DNA from 2 places in the Paractinoplanes brasiliensis genome. Region 2 is predicted to be linked to the other one. Evidence: riboswitches for the same ligand, from Rfam matches in the RefSeq annotation. Region 2 holds a riboswitch; the other holds the start of a gene.
The links. A riboswitch is a leader RNA that binds a small molecule or an ion and turns the genes downstream of it on or off. The one in region 2 is predicted to bind S-adenosylmethionine.

Region 1: it holds a riboswitch for S-adenosylmethionine, as region 2 does, so the genes downstream of both, C8E87_RS25045 (aminotransferase class V-fold PLP-dependent enzyme) here and thrC (threonine synthase) in region 2, are expected to answer to the same signal.

The regions. Positions count from the first base shown of each region.
Region 1 is NZ_SNWR01000001.1:5,526,218-5,529,417, reverse strand. It holds gene C8E87_RS25055 (gamma-glutamyltransferase) at 1-383, opposite strand, end outside; gene C8E87_RS25050 (NUDIX hydrolase) at 380-820, opposite strand; gene C8E87_RS25045 (aminotransferase class V-fold PLP-dependent enzyme) at 824-2,014, opposite strand; SAM riboswitch class IV at 2,030-2,146, opposite strand; gene C8E87_RS25040 (NAD-dependent epimerase/dehydratase family protein) at 2,177-3,028, opposite strand; gene C8E87_RS25035 (MarR family winged helix-turn-helix transcriptional regulator) at 3,039-3,200, opposite strand, start outside.
Region 2 is NZ_SNWR01000001.1:4,046,533-4,049,732, forward strand. It holds gene C8E87_RS18115 (alpha/beta fold hydrolase) at 1-468, shown strand, start outside; gene C8E87_RS18120 (ABC transporter permease) at 465-1,331, shown strand; SAM riboswitch class I at 1,412-1,534, shown strand; gene thrC (threonine synthase) at 1,546-2,829, shown strand; gene C8E87_RS18130 (GNAT family N-acetyltransferase) at 3,086-3,200, shown strand, end outside.

The sequences.
Region 1 (3,200 bases), 1.5 Mb from region 2:
ACACCGTCGGCGGCCAGCCGCACTGAGAACGCGAGCAGCTTGCCGAGCGGCAACCGCGCCCCCAACCCGTGCACGGCGGCCCACCCCGCAACCACCCCGGGAACGGTGACCGTCTGCGGACCGCGCACCGGCATCCGATCGCCCAGCGCTGCCACATCCACAGCACGCGCCGCGGCGCCGATGGAAAGGACAGCCCGTACGGGGGAATGGGCCGGACGCACCATGGCGACCAGGTCACCGCCGACCGAGCACTGGTGCGGATAGGCCACGGTGAGCGCCGCGGCCGCCGCGAGCGCCGCGTCGAACGCGTTCCCCCCGTCCGCTACCACCGCCCGCGCGGCCTCAACAGCATCCGGGTGTGGTGCGGCAACAGCAACCGTCACATCAGCTCCGTCAGGCGTTCGTGGATGCTGCGGGGGAACAGGTTCAGCTCGTCGAACTGGTCGGGGGTGGCCCACCGCAGCTCGTAACTGTTCAGGGGGTTGTTCTCGGCGGCCTCCTCGCCGGAGAGCGTCGGTGTGCCCTCGACATCGGTCATGAGGAAGTAGACGGCGCGACGCCTGACGTGCCGGCCCGACCAGAGCTGCCGTTCGATGCGGGCGGTCAGCGTGGTTTCCTCGTGCAGCTCGCGCACGACCGCTTCCTCGAACGACTCGCCGCGCTCGACGCCCCCGCCGGGCAGCACCGCGTAGTCGTGGCCCGCGCAGGCCAGGGTGCCGCGCGGGCACATCGCGCAGGTGCGGGGGTGCTTGAGGTATCGCTTCATCACCAGGACGCGGCCCTCGGAGAGCACCACAGCGACGGCACGCGGCTGAGTCATGCCTCAAAGAATGCCGCGCACCCCGAGTTCGTCAAAGGCGCGCAGCAACCGGTCGATGTCGTCGTGAGTGCTGCCGAGGCCGAAACTCACGCGCAGCAGACCACCGGTTCCGCAGTCGCCGCCACCGCCGAGGCGTCGCACCAGCGGGTGGGCACAGAACATTCCCGCCCGTACGCCGATGCCGTGCTCGCGGGCCAGGCGGTCGGCCACGGCGGCCGGGTCGGGCACGGCGTACGAGACGATGCCGACGCGCGGCTGCTTCCCGCCGAAAAGGGTGACCCCCTCGGGCAGGGCGGCCAGCAGGCTCCGCTCGTGTTCGTCGAGGCTCGCGCGGTCGGCGTGCAGCAGCGCGTCACAGACGGCGGCCAGGGCGACGGCGCCGATCAGGTTGGGGGTGCCGCCCTCGTGCCGTGCCGGGCCGGTCGCCCACACGACGTCGCCCGCCTGGTCGCCGACGGACGTGCTGGCCCCGCCGCCGCGCAGGTAGGGCTCGGCCGCGTTCAGCCAGTCGCCCCGCCCGGCCAGCACACCCGCCCCGAACGGCGCGTACAGCTTGTGCCCGGAGAACGCGACGTAGTCGGCCCCCGTGTCGCTCAGGCTGATCGGCCGGTGCGGCGCGAGCTGGGCCGCATCGATCAACACCCTTCCCCCGTACGAGTGAGCGACCTCGATGAGTTCGCGCAGCGGCCAGATCTCCCCCGTCACGTTGCTCGCGCCGGTCACGGCGAGCAGCCCGGGACCGCGTACGGAGGCAAAAGCGGAACGTGCCGACTGGATCGCGTCCTCGGGGTCGGCCGGCGCCGGCAGGCGCACGGGCGTGGGCCAGGGCAGCAGGTTGGCGTGGTGCTCGCCGTCGAAGACGATCGTCGTCGTGCCCTCGGGCAGCGCGCGGGCCAGCAGGTTGAGCGAGTCGGTGGTGTTGCGCGTGAAGATCACGGTGTCGCCGTCCCGGGCGCCGGCGAACTCGGCCACGATGTCCCGGGCCTGCTCGTATTCCAGCGTCGACCGTTGCGAACGCAGCCCGGCGCCGCGGTGCACACTGCCGTAGTGCGGGAGCAGATCACGTACGGCGTCGGCAGCGGCCCGCACACAGGGCGCCGAGGCCGCGTAGTCGAGGTGGGTGAAGCGTCGCTGCTCGCCGGACGTGAGGGTGACGGTCAGGTCGGCGCCGACGACATCGAGACGATCGGACATGAGGATGCCTCCACGGGCTCGCGCTTGCCCGCGCCCGGGCGGACGCAGACCTGGTCCTCACCCGGGGCACCCCATCGCGAACGCAAGGGTTGCCGGCCAGCAAGCCGGGGCTTCACGCTGGCGCTCATGACCTGACACCGAGGCTACATCACCCGAGGACCCCTACGAGCGCCAGGTGAACTCGGGCTCGTAGCCGAGGAGGCGGCGGGCCTTGTCGATGGAGAGCAGGGTCTCGTGTTCGCCGAGTTCCTTCTTCACCGGCAGGCCGGGGAAGACCTCGGCGGCCAGGGCGGCGCTGGACCGGCTCATGACCGTGTCGGCGTTGGCGATCACGAAGACCTCAACACCGGGTTCCCCGTACGCGAGGGCGCGCCGCACGGCCTGGGCTCCGTCGCGGGCGTCGATGTAACCCCAGGCGTTCCAGCTGCGCGAGTGCGGGTCGGCGTCGTACGAGGGGAAGGTCTTGTAGTCGTCGGGGTCCATGACGTTCGAGAAGCGCAGGCCGACCATGGTCAACGTGGGGTCCCAGCGGCAGAACTGGGCCGCCATCTGCTCCTCGAGGTGCTTGGCCAGCGAGTACGACGAGTTGGGGCGGGCGGGATATTCCTCGTCGGCGGGCAGGTACGGCGGTGGCGTGGTGTCGAACGGCAGGCCGAGCACTGTCTCGCTGGACGCCCACACGATGGTCTTGATCCCGGCCGTGCGGGCGGCGGCGAAGACGTTGTAGGTGACCGTGATGTTGTTGTGGAAGGTCGCCGCGTTCGGCAGCAGGCCCGGGGCGGGGATCGCGGCCAGGTGCACCACGGCGTCGATCTTGTCGTAGCGGTCGTCGACCGCGGTCAGCACGCCCACCGCCTGGCCGAAATCGGACAAGTCGGTCTTCGTCCACCGGGCCCGCGGATCATTTCCGGGGGTCAGGTCGAGGTTCACGACGTCGTTGCCGTGATCGAGCAGATCCTTGACCACGGCGCGGCCGAGTTTGCCGCTGCCACCGGTCACCGCTATGCGAGCCATGAGGACCTTTCTACCCCCGTACGAGGTGGGCGCGCAGCGCGGCCGCGATCTCACCCGCCGCCTCGAGCTGCTGCGGGGTCAGCGCGTCGACGAAGATCTCGCGGATGTCGCGCAGGTGGGGGCGGGTCGCCTCCTGAAAGCCGGCCAGGCCGTCGGGGGTCAGCACCACCTC
Region 2 (3,200 bases):
GAGCTGCTGGTGCTGGACGAGCCGACCGACGGGCTGGACCCGCCGCAGATCGCCGAGATGCGCCGGGTGCTCAAGCGGTACGCCACCGACGGCCGGGCCGTGCTGGTCTCCAGCCACCTGCTGGCCGAGGTGGAACAGACCTGCACGCACGCGGTCGTGGTCAACAAGGGCCGGATCGTCGCGTCCGGGCCGGTCGACGAGATCGTCGGTGACTCGCCGTCGGTACAGCTGGAGGTCTCCGACGTGCCGGCCGCCGAGCGCGTGCTGGGGGAGCTGGGTGTGCGCTCGGTGCTGCCCGACGGGCCGTCCGGCCTGATCGTGGACATGAACGGCACGCCCCGCTCCGAGGTGGTGGCGTCGCTGGTGCGCGCGGGAGTCGCCGTCGACCGGGTGGTGCCGCGCCGCCGTCTCGAAGATGCTTTCCTCGCCCTGGTCGGCGAGAACTCGCGGGGAAGTGGGGACCGATGAGCGTTCAGGCTGAGGCAGGCGCGACCGGCTACCGGCCGTCACGCACGCTGCCGATCATGGCCGAGGTGCGCCGGCAGGCGTCGCGCCGGCGCACCCAGTTGGGCCTGGGGTTCATGGCGGTGCTGCCGCTCATCATCCTGATCGCCTTCGAGTTCGACAGCGGGGGCGACGACGACGGCAACGGCGGCGCGTTCGGCAGCCTGGTCGACCTGGCCACCTCGGGCGGCCTCAACTTCGCGCTGTTCTGCCTGGCCGTGTCGGCCGGGTTCCTGCTGGTGGTGGTGGTCGCGCTGTTCTGCGGTGACACCGTGGCGAGCGAGGCCAGCTGGGGCAGTTTGCGCTATCTGCTGGCCGTGCCGGTGCCGCGGGCCCGGTTGCTCGCGGTGAAGCTGATCGTCGCGCTGGCGTACTCGGCGGTCGCGCTGATCGTGCTGACCGGGGTCGGGCTGCTCGCCGGCACCCTGCGCTACGGGTGGCATCCGCTCGGCAGCACGGTGGCGGCCGAGATCGCGCCCGGGGCGGGCCTGCTGCGGCTGCTCGGCATCGCCGGCTATCTGGGCGTCACGATGCTGGTCGTGGCCGGGCTGGCCTTCCTGCTCGGGGTGCTGACCGACGCCCCGCTGGGCGCGGTCGGCGGCGCGGTGATGATCTGGATCCTGTCCAGCATCCTCGACCAGATCACCGCGCTGGGCGTGATCCGCAACGGGCTGCCGACGCACTACAGCGACGCCTGGATGGGTCTGCTGTCCACCCCGGCGCAGGTGGACGACCTGGTCAAAGGCGCGATCAGCGCGATCGTCTACGCCACCGTGTGCTGGGGCCTCGCGTTCTGGCGGTTCACGCGCAAGGACATCACCTCGTAAGGGGGTCTCGCTCACACCTCGGGATCTCACGCGCCGATTCGCGCCATCTCGTCGTAAGGTGTGGGAAACAACAACTGAATACCTCATCCAGAGGGGCAGAGGGACACGGCCCTGTGAAGCCCCGGCAACCACCGTGCAGTCTCGACGACGAGGCCGCGCGCGGCAGGTGCTAATTCCGTCCCCTTCATGGGGAAAGATGAGAGGAAAGGCCTCGATGACGTCTACCGTCAACGCACCCATTGCCACCTCGGTCTCACCCGCCACGGGCCTGGTCTGCCGTGCCTGCGGCGCGCAATACCCGCTGGTCGCGCAGCACGCGTGTTACGAGTGTTTCGGTCCGCTCGAGGTGGCCTACGACCCCGCCCTGCTGGCGCGGGTCACCCGTGAGCAGATCGAGGCCGGACCGCAGAACATCTGGCGGTACGCCGGTCTGCTGCCCGCCGGTCAGGACCCGGCCACCCGGGTCAGTCTCGACCCCGGCCTGACCCCGCTGATCAGCGCGCCCGCCCTGGCCGCGGCGGTGGGCCTGCGCGCGCCGCTGTGGGTCAAGGACGACTCGGCCAACCCGACGCACTCGTTCAAGGACAGGGTCGTCTCGGTCGCGCTGACCGCCGCGCGCGGCCTCGGCTTCACCCGCTTCGCCTGTGCCTCCACCGGCAACCTGGCCAACTCGGTCGCCGCGCACGCCTCTCGCGCCGGGGTGCCCAGCATCGTCTTCATCCCGTACGACCTGGAGCAGGGCAAGGTCGTCACGACCGCGGTCTACGGCGGCGAGCTGGTGGCCATCGAGGGCTCGTACGACGACGTGAACCGGCTCTGCGGCGAGCTGGTCGAGACCGACGAGTTCGAGGACACCGCGTTCGTCAACGTCAACGTGCGGCCGTTCTACGCCGAGGGCTCCAAGACCCTGGGCTACGAGGTCGCCGAGCAGCTCGGCTGGCGCATCCCGGCCCAGGTGGTCATCCCGATGGCCTCGGGCGAACTGCTCACCAAGGTCGACAAGGCGTTCTCCGAGCTGGTCGAGATCGGCCTGTGCGAGGCGCCCGAGGGCGGCTGGACGGTCTTCGGCGCGCAGTCGGCCGGGTGCAACCCGATCGCCACGGCGCTGCACAACGACACCGACGAGATCACCCCGGTCAAGCCGACCGGCATCGCGAAGTCGCTCAACATCGGCGACCCGGCTGCCGGGGCGTACGCGATCGAGGCCGTACGGCGGACCGGCGGCTGGATGGACCACGCCGACGACGACGAGATCCGGGCCGGCATCCGGCTGCTGGCCGAGACCACCGGGGTCTTCGCCGAGACCGCGGGCGGCACGACCGTCGCGGTGCTCAAGAAGCTGGTCGAGAGCGGCAAGCTCGACCCCGAGAAAGAGACGGTCGTCTACAACACCGGCGAGGGTCTCAAGACGCTGGACGCGATCAGCGAGCTCGTCGGGCCGACCCACCGGATCAAGCCGTCGCTGCGGGGCGCACGCGCGGCCGGCCTGCTGGGATAACTCTGGGTAATCGGCAATCTGCCATCCAGTGAGAATTCCATCGCGCGAGGACTTGCGCGGTGGTCGCGGGATCGGCAGGATGCTCTCTGCGGGAGGGCGCGGCGCCGTACGTGGCCCCTCACCTTCGAGCTTGGCGACAATCTCTCGAGGGACCCAACGACCCAGTGCCGGAGGCGCTGTGCGTCCGTCCTCCCGACCAAATGCTTGCTCCATAAATCGTTGGCGTTCATGGCCGTCGCCCGCAAGGGTGGCGGGCATGCGTGTATCTGCCGGGCCACTGCAGACTCCCGAGATCGCCTACGACATCGCCGCCGCGACAGCACATCATGACTGTCCCGACATTCCATTCCAGAGCCGGGAAAATTACCTCA